One region of the Methylophilus sp. DW102 genome, then DNA from elsewhere that is predicted to be linked to it. Evidence: predicted binding sites of a transcription regulator. Region 1 holds the regulator's gene; each other region holds the start of a gene.
The links. Region 1 encodes sigma-54, which starts transcription at its own class of promoters, with help from an activator protein. Its sites were predicted from a motif close to TGGCACNNTTCCTGCT; they were not measured.

Region 1 (5,027 bases):
CAAACACAGAACGCCAATGACCGTTGATTATGGAGAAATGAGTTGAACACGCACAAGCCCTTATTTTTAGCGATCTGCATGAGCGTATGGGCGCTATTGTCCATGCCGCTGAGTGTGCTGGCCGAAGAATCCGACCGAGATCAACCGATAGAGCTTGAGGCGGATACCGTGACCGTGAACGATGCTAAAAAAATCAGTATCTACACGGGCAACGTGATTCTTAATCAGGGCACTTTGCAAATCAAGGCGGACAAAATGATCGTACGCGAGGATCAGGACGGCTTTCAACATAGCACCTGTACCGGCAACCCCACCACATTCAAGCAAAAACGTACCGGTAAAGACGAGTGGATGCAAGGCAGTGGTCAACGTATCGAATACAACGCCCGCATGGATAAAGTGCAACTGTATACCAATGCCTGGGTTAAACGTGGTGAAGACATCGTGACCGGGGACTACATCAGCTACGACGCCAACGCCGAGTATGCCGAGGTGATTGGCGGCACCAAAGCCAACCCGAACGGGACGGCTGGCAGCCGCGTCAAGGCCACCATACAGCCTAAAAATAAAACCACACCACCTGTCATTGACAACAAGCCAACCTCTCAACAGGGGTTACGGATGAATCGCTCCTTGCAACTCAAGGTCGAACCTGCCCCTGCCGAAAACACTGGTGAGCAAGGCAAAGAGTAAGCATAAAGATGGAAACCATGGCAGCAGATCAGAACCATTTGCAGGTTAACCGCCTGAAAAAAACCTATCAGGGCCGTACCGTGGTCAAAAACACGACGCTTGAGTTACGCAGTGGCGAAGTGATCGGCTTGCTGGGTCCCAACGGGGCAGGCAAAACCACCAGCTTTTACATGATTGTCGGGTTGGTTGCGCTGGATGAAGGCAACATTACGCTGAATGGCGCCGACGTGAGCCGCGCGCCCATGCATGAGCGCGCGCGCATGGGCCTGGCTTATCTGCCCCAAGAAGCATCCATTTTCCGCAAGCTCAGCGTAACCGACAACATACTCGCCATTCTTGAAACCCGTCCCTATACGGAAGAGCAGCGTGAGGCGAGGCTTGAGTCCTTGCTGGATCAATTGCATATCCAGCACATCCGCAACAGTCAGGCCGTCAGCTTGTCTGGCGGCGAACGTCGACGCGTTGAAATTGCGCGCTGCCTGGCCACTGACCCTAAATTTATTTTGCTGGATGAACCGTTCGCCGGGATTGATCCGATTGCGGTGATCGAAATCCAGAAAATCATCCGCTACCTGAGCAGTCAGAATATTGGTATTTTAATCACCGACCACAATGTGCGCGAAACGCTGGATATCTGTGACCGCGCTTATATTGTCAATGAAGGCGCTGTGTTTGCAGCAGGCACGCCCGATGAAATCATTCAGAATGAAGGTGTGCGTGAAGTGTATCTGGGCAAGAATTTTAGGCTGTAATCCGTCATGAAACAGAACCTGCAATTACGTATTTCGCAAAATCTGGCGCTGACGCCGCAGCTGCAGCAATCGATCCGTTTGCTGCAACTTTCCACGCTGGAACTGAACCAGGAACTGGAAACCATCCTGCAGGAAAACCCGTTACTGGAAATGTCAGACGGTGAAGAAGGCGAGTTTGAAGATAACACACCGCCTCCCCCCACTGTAGAAGCTGAGCCGACAGATGCCAGCTCGTTTGACATGGCAACGCAGCAAGAGATCACCGCACCGGCAGAAAGTCTGCGTGAAGACTTGCACGATGAGCTGGGCGGGAGCGAGAGCGACCTGCCCAATTTAAACGAGGAATTCACGCCGCCAGAGTTTGAAGATGATTATGAAGAGTTTGGCAGCACCAGCAACTGGGACGAAGCCGGACGCAATCATCAGGAAGACGAAGACAGTGACTTTTCCAGACAGGAAACCACCAGCATCAGTTTGCGCGAGCATCTGATTGATCAGATACAACTGGCACATTTATCGCAACGTGACATGAGCCTGGTCAAACTGCTACTGGATAGCATCACTGATGATGGCTATCTGGAGCAAGATCTGCAGGAGATTGTGGAGCACTTGCCACTCGAACTTGAGGTCGAGCTGCTGGAACTGGAAACCGCCCTCAAGCTGATCCAGAATCTGGACCCTGTAGGCGTAGGTGCGCGCGATTTACGCGAGTGCCTGCTCTTGCAACTGACGCGTTTGCCGCAAGAAACGCCACACTTGCAAACCGCCATTGCCATTGCCAAAGACCACCTGGCGCTGCTGGCCAACAAAGACTTTGTCAAACTGCGCAAGGTGCTTGGTTGCGATGAAGCGGTACTCAAGGCGGCGCAGCACCTGATCCGCCAGCAAAACCCCAGACCCGGCAGCGAGTTTTCCAGCTTTAGTCACGATCACTTTATCCAGCACGATGTGGTGGTTAAAAAAATCAAGGGCATTTGGGTCGCCTCTTTAAATGATGGCGTGATCCCCAAACTGCGCATCAACCAGATGTATGCGGACATCCTCAAGCGCAACCGCGAGAGTTCAGGCCAATACCTGCAAAGCCAGATGCAGGAAGCCAAGTGGATGATTAAAAATATCCAGCAGCGCTTCTCGACCATTTTGCGCGTGTCACAAGCCATTGTAGATCGCCAGCGCAACTTCTTTGAACATGGTGAAATTGCCATGCGGCCACTGGTGCTGCGTGAAATCGCCGAAGAACTCGACTTGCATGAAAGCACAGTTTCCCGCGTCACCACGCATAAGTATATGCTCACACCGCGTGGCGTCTATGAACTCAAATACTTCTTTGGCAGCTCGGTGGCCACAGATGCAGGCGGCTCCTGCTCTGCCACCGCTATCCGCGCCTTGATCAAGCAAATGGTGGCCGAAGAAAACCCGAAAAAGCCTTTGTCGGACAACCAGATCACCGACACACTGGCACAACAAGGTATCGTCGTTGCCCGCCGTACCATAGCCAAATATCGCGAGTCCCTGAATATTCCGCCCGCGAACTTGCGCAAAACGCTCTAAACAAAAAAGGCCGCAGATGCGGCCTTTTTTGTTTCTCAGCTCAAATCACCTGATTGTGATCTTGGCAAATTTACGTTTACCCACCTGTGCGATCACTGTCACACCTTTAGTCAAAGGCAGATTCTTATCATCCACCTTGACGCTGTCGAGCTTGACGCCTCCTTGCTGCACTGCGCGCATGGCTTCACTGGTGCTTTCAACCAAGCCCGCCTGTTTTAACAATTGGCTAATGCCGATGCTCTCGCCTTCAATGGTCACTTCAACTTCGGGCACGTCATCCGGGATGCCGCCTTTGGCACGGGTCTGGAAGTCCTGCAAGGCTTTTTCAGCCGCGGCTTGACCATGGAAACGCGCCACAATTTCTTGGGCAAAGCCGACCTTGATATTGCGGGGGTTTGCGCCACTGGCGACTTGCGCCTTCCATTCGGCAATGGTTTCCAGCGTCGCAAAAGAGAGCAAATCAATATAGCGCCACATCAGTTCATCTGAAATCGACATGATCTTGGCAAAAATAGTCTCTGGCGCCTCGCTAATGCCAATGTAGTTACCGAGTGATTTAGACATTTTATTGACGCCATCCAACCCTTCCAGCAACGGCATCATCAGCACACATTGCTGCGACTGGCCGGCCTGCTTTTGCAACTCACGCCCCATGAGCAGGTTAAACTTCTGGTCGGTACCACCGAGCTCAAGATCCGCTTGCAGGGCGACCGAATCATATCCTTGCAGTAACGGGTACAGAAACTCGTGAATCGCAATCGGTTGATTACCCTTGAAGCGTTTGGAGAAGTCATCGCGCTCCAGCATGCGGGCCACGGTATGGCTGGCAGCCAGCTTGATCATCCCCGCCGCACCGAGTTCACTTAACCAGTTGGAGTTAAAAACAATCTCGGTTTTGGTGGGATCCAGTATTTTGAAGACTTGTGCGGCATAGGTATCGGCGTTGGCCTTGACCTGCTCCACGGTTAAGGGTGGACGAGTGGCGCTTTTGCCCGTTGGGTCACCAATCATGCCGGTAAAGTCACCGATCAGGAATAAAATCTGATGGCCCAGATCCTGCAACTGGCGCAATTTATTAATGAGGACGGTATGACCCAGGTGCAAGTCGGGCGCGGTAGGGTCAAAGCCTGCTTTCACACGTAACGGCTTGCCTGTTTTCAGTTTCTCGACCAGCTCCTGCTCGATCAGTAACTCATCTGCGCCACGCTTGATAATGGCCAACGCCTTGGCAATTTCTGGGCTCAATGCTGGCACTTCAGATGAGGGTTGTTTGGTATCGGTCATGCGGGTATCCGTCAAATACAACGATGCGCACTGATGGCACCGTCTCAAATAAGTAAAACAGCTATTTTAACGTAATCCCATGCATTTCTGTAAGCGCGGCTGGAGCAGTGTTAAAATGACACCCATGCAAGTTTCTGCCGATCGCTCCCAGCCACGTTTGTTTATTGGACTGATGTCCGGTACCAGCCTGGACGGGGTGGATGCCGTGCTCACCTCGCAACGGGGCGAGCAACTGACACAAACGGCCACCTATTTTCTGCCCTACCCTGACGCGCTTAAACAGCGCCTACTGGCCTTGCACACGCCCGCCAATAACGAGTTACACGAGGCCGCAGTGGTTGCTAACCAGCTCGCAGAACTCTACGCGCAAGCCGTCAAGCAACTGCTTAAGCTCGCCGACATCCGTGCCGAGGCCGTGACAGCCATCGGTTGCCATGGCCAGACCATCCGGCACTGTCCGACACTGGCAGAGGGCATGGCATACACCATACAATTGGGCAACCATGCCCGCTTGGCAGAATTAACAGGGATCACGGTCATTGGCGACTTCAGAAGTCGCGATATTGCCGCCGGCGGCCAAGGTGCACCGTTAGTGCCGGCCTTCCACCAGGCGGTGTTTACGAGTGCAGATAGGCATCGCGTCGTCATTAATATCGGCGGCATTGCCAACTTGAGTGATCTGCCAGCACACGGACAAGTCACAGGCTTTGACTCGGGACCCGGCAACCTGCTCATGGATGCCTGGAC
Region 2 (5,027 bases), 140 kb from region 1:
ATGCTTCCTGCTACTATTACATCCTAAGATTCAATGGAATTCGTAAACTAAAAATTCCACATATCTATTTGTTTTGCTAGTTTGTGTTTTTATATTTGCTCACGTTCCGGGACATCCGCAACATGTCCCTTTTTTGCGTGCGCAAGTTGAATCATTTTAGATCTTGATCACTGAGGAGAATGTAATGTCCGTTGCAAACGTAATGAAACTGGTTGCGGAAAACGACATCAAATTTGTTGATTTCCGTTTTACCGACACCAGAGGTAAAGAGCAGCACGTGACCGTGCCAGTGTCTGCCTTCGACGAAGATAAATTTACCGAAGGTCACGCCTTTGATGGTTCTTCCATTGCTGGCTGGAAAGGCATTCAAGCCTCTGACATGCAATTGATGCCTGATGCAAGCACCGCATTCATCGATCCATTTTTTGACGAACCAACCTTGGTTCTGACCTGCGACGTAGTAGACCCTACTGATGGTAAAGGCTATGACCGTGACCCACGCTCCCTGGCAAAACGCGCTGAAGCCTACCTGAAATCCAGCGGCCTGGGTGACACTGCTTATTTTGGTCCAGAGCCAGAGTTCTTCATTTTTGACAGCGTACAATGGGATGCCACCATGGGTGGTAGCTTTGTGAAAATCAACTCCGAAGAGGCCGCTTGGTCCTCAGGTGAAAAATTCGAGGGCGGCAACACTGGCCACCGTCCAGGCGTTAAAGGCGGCTACTTCCCAGTGCCTCCTGTCGATTCATTGCATGACATCCGCTCTGCCATGGTCATGACCTTAGAAGAACTGGGCGTGCCTGTTGAAGTGCACCACCACGAAGTGGCAACAGCCGGTCAATGTGAAATCGGTACTAAGTTTGCGACCTTGGTACAACGTGCTGACTGGACACAAATCCTGAAATACGTAGTGACTAACACAGCCCATGCTTATGGTAAAACAGCCACATTTATGCCAAAACCAATGTTTGGCGATAACGGCTCTGGTATGCACGTTCACCAATCCGTTTGGAAAGATGGTAAAAACCTGTTTGCAGGCAATGGTTATGCTGGCCTGAGCGATTTCGCTCTGTACTACATCGGCGGCATCATCAAGCATGCGCGCGCACTGAATGCGATTACCAACCCAGGTACTAACTCCTACAAGCGCTTGGTACCGCACTACGAAGCACCAGTGAAATTGGCTTACTCCGCTAAAAACCGTTCTGCTGCGATTCGTATTCCATTTGTGCATTCAGACAAAGCACGCCGTGTTGAAGCGCGCTTCCCAGACCCGATTGCTAACCCATACTTGGCTTTCTCAGCCCTGTTGATGGCTGGTCTGGATGGCGTTCAGAACAAGATTCACCCAGGTGAACCAGCGACTAAAGACTTGTACCATCTGCCACCAGAAGAAGATGCATTGATCCCAACGGTATGTTCATCTCTGGAACAAGCATTGGAGTATCTGGATAAAGACCGCGAGTTCTTAACACGCGGCGGCGTTTTCTCAGACGACTGGATTGATGCATACATTGCATTGAAAATGGAAGAAGTCACTAAACTGCGCCAAACACCACACCCAGTGGAATTTGGTCTGTACTACTCTTGCTAGTCACAAGAGCACGCACTAAAACAGGGCAGCCCAGGCTGCCCTGTTTTTTTATGTACGCGCTGTTCCGTCAACGTTTTTAGGCGAGCAGACGTTGATACCCTCAACGATCTACTCTAAACTATTGCCATGAAAAGATTTTTTTACATTTGCACCTTCGCGCTCATGTGCAACCAAAGCTGGGCAGATATTTACAAATATACCGACAGTAACGGCGTCACCACCTATACCAATATCAAACCCGAAGGCAAAAACAAGGCAGAGCTCATTATTAGTGGGCCCAGAACCGCAGAGCCTCCACCCCCTGCCAGAGAGAAAAAAGCCAATGTCAAAACACCCTCTCCGGCCGATTTTCCCAAAGTCGATAATCAGACACAAAATCAACGCGACCAAAAGCGGCGAGAGCTATTAATGAACGAGCTTTCTCAAGAAAAACAAGCACTTGAGAATGCTCGCCTGTTATATGAAGAAGCCCAGAACACGCCAGAAGTCTACAGAGGCGCGAATGGCAAAACGTTTAGAAACGTCGCCAAATATGAGGAAAAGCTGCGCGTCATTGAGGCCGAAATTCAGGCGCATGAGCGTAATATCGAGCTGTTAAATAAAGAGCTCAATCTTTAAATGCACCATTTTGGGAGTTTTCTCAATCATTTTTGCGTTGTGCACAAGAATTGGCTTGGGTTTTGCTTTAAAACAGGGCGTGATTCACTCTTTTTAACAAGCTCAGGACATGGTACAGAAATCTCCCAACGGCTTTAGTGGTTTAGAGCATATTGCCACGGCAGTCATTTTGCTTAATAACCAACTAGAAGTTACTTACGCCAACTCCAGCGCCGAGATTCTGTTTGCATTTAGTGCCAACCAGATTCAAGGGGCGCATATCCATGACGTGTTTGTGAATTGCGAAATTTTGCAAATGGCCGTGACCAACGCCATAGAAACACAGAGCCCATATCGTGAGCATGAGTTTGCACTGACTACCCAACGCGGCCATACAACGGCCGTGACCTGCACAGCCACCCCTATTTCAGCCGCGTTCAACCAAACGCCGGAAGACATGCTGATTCTGGAGTTTGTGCAAATGGATCAGCAATTGCGTATTGCGCGTGAAGAGCGCATGTTGATACAGCAGCAAGCCAACTCTGAATTACTCAGGAATCTGGCGCATGAAATTCGCAACCCGCTAGGCGGCTTGCGTGGTGCGGCACAATTGCTTGAGTTTGAGTTGCCGCAACCCAGCCTAAAAGAATATACCCAGGTGATTATCAAAGAGGCTGACAGACTACATAGCCTCATGGACAGACTGCTGGCACCTCACCGCGTGCCAAAATATGAGCCCACCAATATTCATGAAGTGCTGGAACGCGTACGCAGTCTGTTACTGGCAGAATCGCCTAACCATATCCGCGTGATCCGCGACTACGATACCAGCTTACCGGAGCTCATTGGCGATCGCGAGAAACTGATACAAGCCGTGCTCAATATTGCGCGTAATGCGGCACAAGCGATGCAACAGCATCAGACCGAAGGCGCGAGTATTACTTTCCGCACGCGTGCTGAGCGCCAAATTACGCTAGCCAGAAAACGTTACCGTGTCGGGATTCATTTAGAGATTATTGATAACGGCCCAGGCATCCCTGCCGGCATCAAAGAACGCATTTTCTACCCGCTGGTATCTGGTCGCGAAGGCGGCACTGGCTTGGGCCTTGCGCTGGCGCAAACCTTTATCACCCAACACCATGGCATGATCGATTGTGATTCACAGCCGGGTAAAACCATCTTCCATATATTGCTACCTATTGAAAGTACGCAATTAAAATCATCAGTACAATAATTCACGAGAAACAGCTATGAAGCCAATCTGGATCCTAGACGACGACAAATCCATCCGCTGGGTGTTTGAAAAAGCACTCGCCCGCACGGACTTTGATTTCAAAACATTTTCATCCCCAGCAGAAGCCCTCAACGCTTTAAATCGTGAACAACCCCAAGTCATTGTCAGTGACATCCGCATGCCGAATGGCTCGGGCCTGGACTTTTTATCCGAGGTAAAGCAGCGCTTTCCCGAGATTCCCGTCATTATCATGACCGCCTACTCAGACCTCGAAAGTGCTGTCGCCGCCTTTCAGGGTGGCGCGTTCGAGTATTTGGCCAAACCGTTTGATGTAGACCAGGCCATCGAAATTATCAAACGTGCCGTTGAAGAAAGCATGCGTCAATCTGTCGAGGCCGTAGAAGACACTGGCCCCTCGCCAGAAATCATCGGCCAGGCCCCCGCCATGCAAGAGGTTTTCCGTGCCATTGGCCGCCTAAGTCGCTCGCACTCCACCGTGCTCATTAACGGCGAATCCGGCAGCGGTAAAGAACTGGTCGCGAGCGCCCTGCATAGACACAGTCCACGGGCTGACAAGCCATTTATCGCCATTAATACCGCAGCGATTCCCAAAGACTTATTAGAATCTGAATTGTTTGGTCATGAACGCGGCGCTTTTACTGGGGCCGCTGCAGCCAGACGTGGCCGCTTTGAACAAGCAGATAACGGCACTTTGTTTCTGGATGAAATTGGTGACATGCCTGCTGACTTGCAAACCAGATTGTTGCGCGTCTTGTCCGACGGCCAATTTTATCGCGTGGGCGGACATCAACCAATCAAAGTCAATGTACGCGTGATTGCCGCCACTCACCAGGACCTCGAAGAGCGCGTCAAACAAGGTCTGTTCCGTGAAGACTTGTTTCACCGCCTGAACGTCATTCGTCTGCGCTTGCCGCCCTTGCGTGAACGTAGAGAAGATATCCCCTTGCTGACCAAGCATTTTCTCGCCCACAGTGCTCAGCAACTGGGGGTTGAGCCCAAGCAACTGTCGCAGGCAGCTATTAAATACCTGATGTCGGTCAACTGGAGCGGTAACGTTCGCCAGCTCGAAAACGTCTGCCACTGGCTCACCGTGATGGCGCCAGGTCAAAACGTGGATGTCAATGACTTACCCCCAGAGCTTAAAGAAGATACTGGCAAACACAGTAGCGGAGGCTCCTGGCAAGAAGCGCTGGCACAAGAAGTCACCGACGCGCTCAACCGCGGAGAAACCAATATCCTTGACGCCAAAACCAAAGAGTTTGAGCGTATCCTGATCACCCGTGCCCTCGCCCACACCGATGGCCGCCGGATTGAAGCTGCCAATCAGCTAGGGATGGGGCGCAATACGCTCACACGCAAAATTCAGGAGCTAGGCATTGATGATTAAAATTGCTAAATGTGCACTTGCTGACTACGCCAAAGTGGGAATGAGCTGTGTCTTTGCGCATCAATACTACTAACAAAAAAGACTTGCGCCAGCCGTGAGTCTTTTAGTGTCTTCCCAAAAAAGTTATTTGCGGCATGAAAATGTCTGCCTTCATAGAGTATCAAGGTGTTATAAACGTTATTGATTCTCACAAT
Region 3 (5,027 bases), 100 kb from region 1:
CTATCAGGCTTGGCTGCCAGGACTTGATCCACCTGCGCCTGCGCCTCGGCAAACACAAATTGCGGCCGCAAGGTATGCAATAAATCCAGTAACTGCGGTTGCGCAAAGGCCGGATCCAGTGGCGCTGCCACGCCGCCCAGCCAATGGGCAGCTAGCGACAACAGCAAGGCCTCTGGCCGTGGTTCACTGAGCAGGAACAAGGTATCGCCCTGGCGAAAGCCGTGTTGCTGTAAATAGTGCGCCGTGCGGGTGACGTCCTCTTGCACCGCAAGCCAGGAGGCCTGCTGCCAGAGGCCCAGCTGTTTATGCCGAATTGCAACACGATGCGGGCGCTCCACGGCCTGCAAAGCGAGCAAGTGAGGTAAAGTCTCTGCCATTGCCAATTTCCTGCCGGGTTGAGTTAAGCCGCTTTGGCCAAGGTTTTAGCTTCCAGCTCACGCACCAGTGGCAGTACTTTTTCACCAAAATAAGCGACCTCTTCCTGAAAGTGCAAAAAGCCCGCCAACACTAAATCTACGCCCACCGCCTTCAAAGCCACAATGCGCTCGGCAATTTGCTGTGGTGTACCAATCAAATTGGTTTTAAAGCCATCGTTATATTGCACCAGGTCTTCAAAGCTCGACTTCGCCCAGTTACCTTCACGCTCCGGGCTGGCAGCACCGGCATTTTTCACTTCATGGCCAAAGGCATTGACCGCTTCAGGGTTGGCTTTATCAATGATTTCCTTCAATACGGCTTTGGCTTCTTCTTCGGTATCGCGGGCAATCACAAAGGCATTGACCCCGATCTTGACCTGATGCTTATTGGCCGCCGCCTTGGCGCGAATATCGTCCACCTGGGTCTTGATCCCTTCCACGGTGTTACCGTTGGTGAAGTACCAGTCTGAGACCGCGGCCGCATTATCGCGCGCAGCACGTGAACTGCCGCCCTGGAAAATTTCTGGATGTGGCTGCTGCAAAGGTTTAGGTTTGAGTGAGTAGTTACTAAAGCGGTAAAAATCGCCTCTGTAAGTAAAGTTATCCTGGGTCCAAATGCCCTTGAGCGCTTCAATAAACTCGCGTGAACGGCGGTAGCGTTCGTCGTGATCCAGCCAATGCTCGCCAATCGCCGTAAACTCACCACGGAACCAGCCGGAGACGATATTCACCGCAATCCGTCCCTGGGTGAGAATATCAATGGTCGCCAATTGTTTGGCAGCCAGCACCGGATTCCAGGGGCCAGGCAAAATGGCGGCAATCACTTTGAGTTTGGTGGTCGCCGCCAGCAAGGCATGCGAAAAAGATACCGACTCATGCTGAAACTCGGCCCCATACCCCGCTGTAAAACGGATTTGGCTCAATGCATATTCAAATCCGGCTTTTTCGGCAATTTGTGCCAGCTTGCGGTTGTAATCGATATCCCAACTGGTGCGCTGCTCAATGTTACTGACCACCAGGCCACCACTGACGTTAGGCACCCAATAGGCAAATTTAATGTTTTCTGTACTCATCTTTAATCTCTCCAAAAATCACTGAATTTAAATGGCTAATAACTTTTCCTGGCTCAAAAGCTCGCGATGTTTGAGCAAAGGCAGGGCACGCTCTACCGCTAGATCAATGCGCGCTTTCACCGCCTCACTCTTGATTTGATAATTTTCAAAATCCGCTTCAACGGCATATACACCGATCGGCAACGTGACTGCCTGGAAGAAGCTGAATAATGGGCGCAGCTCATGATCAATGATCAAGGCATGACGCTCAGTGCCGCCGGTTGCTGCCAGCAGCACGGGCACATCAATCAATGCTTCGAGATTGACCAGATCAAACAAATGCTTGAACAACCCTCCATAAGAGGCGCGATACACAGGCGTAGCCACCACCAGTAAATCGGCGGTTTCAATCGCCTGGATATCTTGCTGTACGTTGATTGGCAAAGCTTTGGGATCGTAGGAAGCGACCAAGCTGCCCGCAATTTCGCTTAATTCCACCACGTGCAGATCAATCGGGATTTGCTGTCCCAACTTCTGTGTGATCGCCTGCACCAGTGCAGCGGTTCTGGAAGGTAATTTATAGCTGCCGGAAACGGCAGTAACTTTTAATGGACGGCTCATCATGACTCCTGAAATAACAATGACGGAGGTCGTTGCTTACGATGCTTCGCAGACGACCTTGCTTGCCAGTAGTATTAGCAGCATCCATGCCAGGCAATAATGTTTATATTTTTCAATGACTTAACATAAAACATGCTTTTTAAATGGTGCTAGATTCCAGCGCTAGTTGCTGATCAACTGCTGCAAAAGCAGCAGTTTTGCGCGATCACGCTGCAGTTCGCTCCCTCCCCACCCTCCAGTGGCTGCTGCTTTTACAGCAGTCATTCAGCAGCAAACTGTTTCTATAGAGGCGGCAGCAGAGATGGATTTTTATATTTTCTTTTAAATTCAATGCTTTATTGATTGGCACACTAAATGCAACAGTGACTGCAGACGCATGGTGCCTGCTCGCCATGCCTTTATTGATCTCTTTTTGAATAAGGACTGACTATGACTGCACAAGCAAATAAGATTGCGCATTTGCCTGTAAACCTGCCGCGACAAGCGGCACATTTGATTAAAAGTGACGCAGAAGCCCTGACCGTCGCCAAACAAGTGGCCAGCGAAATTGCCAAAGAAGCCGCCCTGCGCGACCAGGAACGTCGACTGCCACGCAAAGAACTCGACCTGTTTTCAAGCAGCGGGTTGTGGGGCATTACCGTGCCCAAAGAATATGGCGGTGCCTTTGTCTCTAATAAAACTCTGGCAGAAGTGGTAGCCACCGTGGCCGAAGCAGACCCCAGTGTCGGACAGATTCCACAGAATCATTTATATATGGTGGAAGGCTTGCGCCTGGATGGCTCAGACTTTCAGAAAAAATACTTTTTTGAGCTGGTGCTGCAAGGGGTGCGGTTTGGCAATGCGTTCTCCGAGATTGGCACCAAGAGCGTCAATGACGTGAAAACCAAGCTCACGCCCACCAATAGCGGCTACTTTTTAAACGGCAAAAAATTCTATTCGTCTGGCGCGTTGCTGGCGGACTGGGTGCCAGTGGTGGCCAAAGATGAGCACGACAATACCGTGGTGGCATTCGTACCCGCTGGCGCAGAAGGCCTGACCATTATTGATGACTGGTCCAGCTTTGGCCAACGCACCACGGCTAGCGGGACGACCATCCTGGAAAATATTTTTGTGCCTAGCGAATACGTGCTGCCGCACCATCTGGCCTTTGACCGCCCGACCACCATGGGGCCGATTGCGCAGATTATCCAGGCGGCGGTGGATACCGGCATCGCCCGCGCGGCGTTTAAAGATACCCTGCACTTTGTACGCAACTACACTCGGCCATGGATAGATACCGACCTCGAACACGGTTATGAAGACCCGCATACCATCAAGGATATCGGTGACTTGCAGATTCGCCTGCACGCCACCGAGGCTTTACTGGCACGCGCGGGTGAATACATAGACGAAGCGCAACTTAACCCGAATGAAGACACCGTGGCCGAAGCCTCGATTGCGGTGGCAGAAGCCAAAGTGCTGAGTACCGAAACCGCCTTGCTGGCGGGCAGCAAGTTGTTTGAACTGGCCGGGACCCGTTCTACCCTGGGGGAATACAACCTGGATCGCCACTGGCGGAATGCACGTACCCATACGCTGCACGATCCGGTGCGCTGGAAATACCATGCCGTTGGTAATTACAGCCTGAACAAGGTCAAACCGCCGCGCCATCCTTGGATTTAAGCTCTTATAGGTCCGAATGAAAAAGCCCTCATTTGAGGGCTTTATTTTGGCTAATCGCATAATACAACTACATGTCTTAAAGTGTTTGATTAAATTTATTGGTCTCAGTCATCTTCAAAACTTTCATTTTCTTTGATGGCACTTGCAATATCCCTTTCGGCGCCCTCTTTAAACCACGTGTACAGTTTGTAAGCGGGCGATGTGCGGGAGAGGTTTTGCAAAATGCGAACAGACTCATCCCTGGCAAATATATCCTGCGGAAATGGTTGTCCAGGTATTCCAGAACGCATACCGCTAACTCCGCTGGTATAAAGTGCACTGATAGCTGACTCTAATGTATCTTTGCCAAATGCCTTAGCTTTGTTCAAAAAGTCGATGACAAATTGTGATTGCTGGAAACAAAATTCTGAAGAAACATCATCTAGCAGGTTACTTATAAGCTCAATATCCTGCTTATCACCTCTGAACCTTTCTCTCAAGAAAATTAAAACGGGTTCGTCAAACGGTATAAACATTTCAACGAATAGTCTTGAAGCTTCTTTATTGAAAAAGTAATCGTCGGTGTTATGACTTCGCATCCATGTCCACATAGTATGTATCAGACTTGTAAACTCGGAAGACTCCCTAAATTTCAAGGCAACATTTTTCCAGGGACCGTAATTACATGCTCGATAAGAATAATCTTTACTCGAAGCAGCAATATCCACTCTATCCATAAAGAATTTTGCAGTTTTATAAGGATATTGGAGTGAGCACTCTGCAATAAACTTCCCGACCCAATGTCCCGTCAGTTCGGGTAATGGTACTAGTTTTTTTAGCAACTCATAAATAACTTCCTCACCCAAAACCTCAACACTCAAGTGCTTTCTGTCTTCAGAACACAATGACAGCAGTTGGTCTGCAATTTTGGAGTCGTTAGAAATATCCACACTCAGCATCAACTCAATCGCAAGAGCTATATCACCATTAAGAGCAATGCTCCAAATGGCATGAATACAAGAGATTACAAGTGATTTAGATTTCGACCATAAGAGTTGTCGAATAAGATTAATCTCGGCCGGCGTATTTCCAGCAAACCTAATCGCCACATCAAGTGAATGGGCAACAGAATTTTCAAGGATTGGATTGTGGGTTTGCAGTAGACGCTTTGCATAGCTCATTCCTAATCCGCGATTACGGTTATTCCTAAATACTGCATTCAATGCAGACGAAACAAAGCGATTGGAGACACTACCGTTATCCTTTAATACCGCTTCTAATAGTTCTCCTGCAAAAG

Region 2: glnL (nitrogen regulation protein NR(II)) is a predicted target of sigma-54. The motif match lies at 2,264-2,279, and genes of this name have one in related genera.
Region 3: AACH41_RS00695 (SfnB family sulfur acquisition oxidoreductase) is a predicted target of sigma-54. The motif match lies at 2,433-2,448, and genes of this name have one in related genera.

What each region holds. Positions count from the first base shown of each region.
Region 1 covers NZ_AP029023.1:260,054-265,080, reverse strand. Annotated here, with positions in the region: gene lptC (LPS export ABC transporter periplasmic protein LptC) at 1-20, shown strand, start outside; gene lptA (lipopolysaccharide transport periplasmic protein LptA) at 79-693, shown strand; gene lptB (LPS export ABC transporter ATP-binding protein) at 702-1,445, shown strand; gene AACH41_RS01185 (RNA polymerase factor sigma-54) at 1,452-2,996, shown strand; gene tyrS (tyrosine--tRNA ligase) at 3,042-4,280, opposite strand; gene AACH41_RS01175 (anhydro-N-acetylmuramic acid kinase) at 4,405-5,027, shown strand, end outside.
Region 2 covers NZ_AP029023.1:118,337-123,363, reverse strand. Annotated here, with positions in the region: gene glnA (type I glutamate--ammonia ligase) at 185-1,594, shown strand; gene AACH41_RS00550 (DUF4124 domain-containing protein) at 1,721-2,212, shown strand; gene glnL (nitrogen regulation protein NR(II)) at 2,322-3,425, shown strand; gene ntrC (nitrogen regulation protein NR(I)) at 3,442-4,833, shown strand; gene AACH41_RS00535 (DUF6445 family protein) at 4,839-5,027, opposite strand, start outside.
Region 3 covers NZ_AP029023.1:156,406-161,432, reverse strand. Annotated here, with positions in the region: gene AACH41_RS00710 (AMP-binding protein) at 1-377, opposite strand, end outside; gene sfnG (dimethylsulfone monooxygenase SfnG) at 401-1,489, opposite strand; gene msuE (FMN reductase) at 1,517-2,089, opposite strand; gene AACH41_RS00695 (SfnB family sulfur acquisition oxidoreductase) at 2,519-3,751, shown strand; gene AACH41_RS00690 (helix-turn-helix transcriptional regulator) at 3,856-5,027, opposite strand, start outside.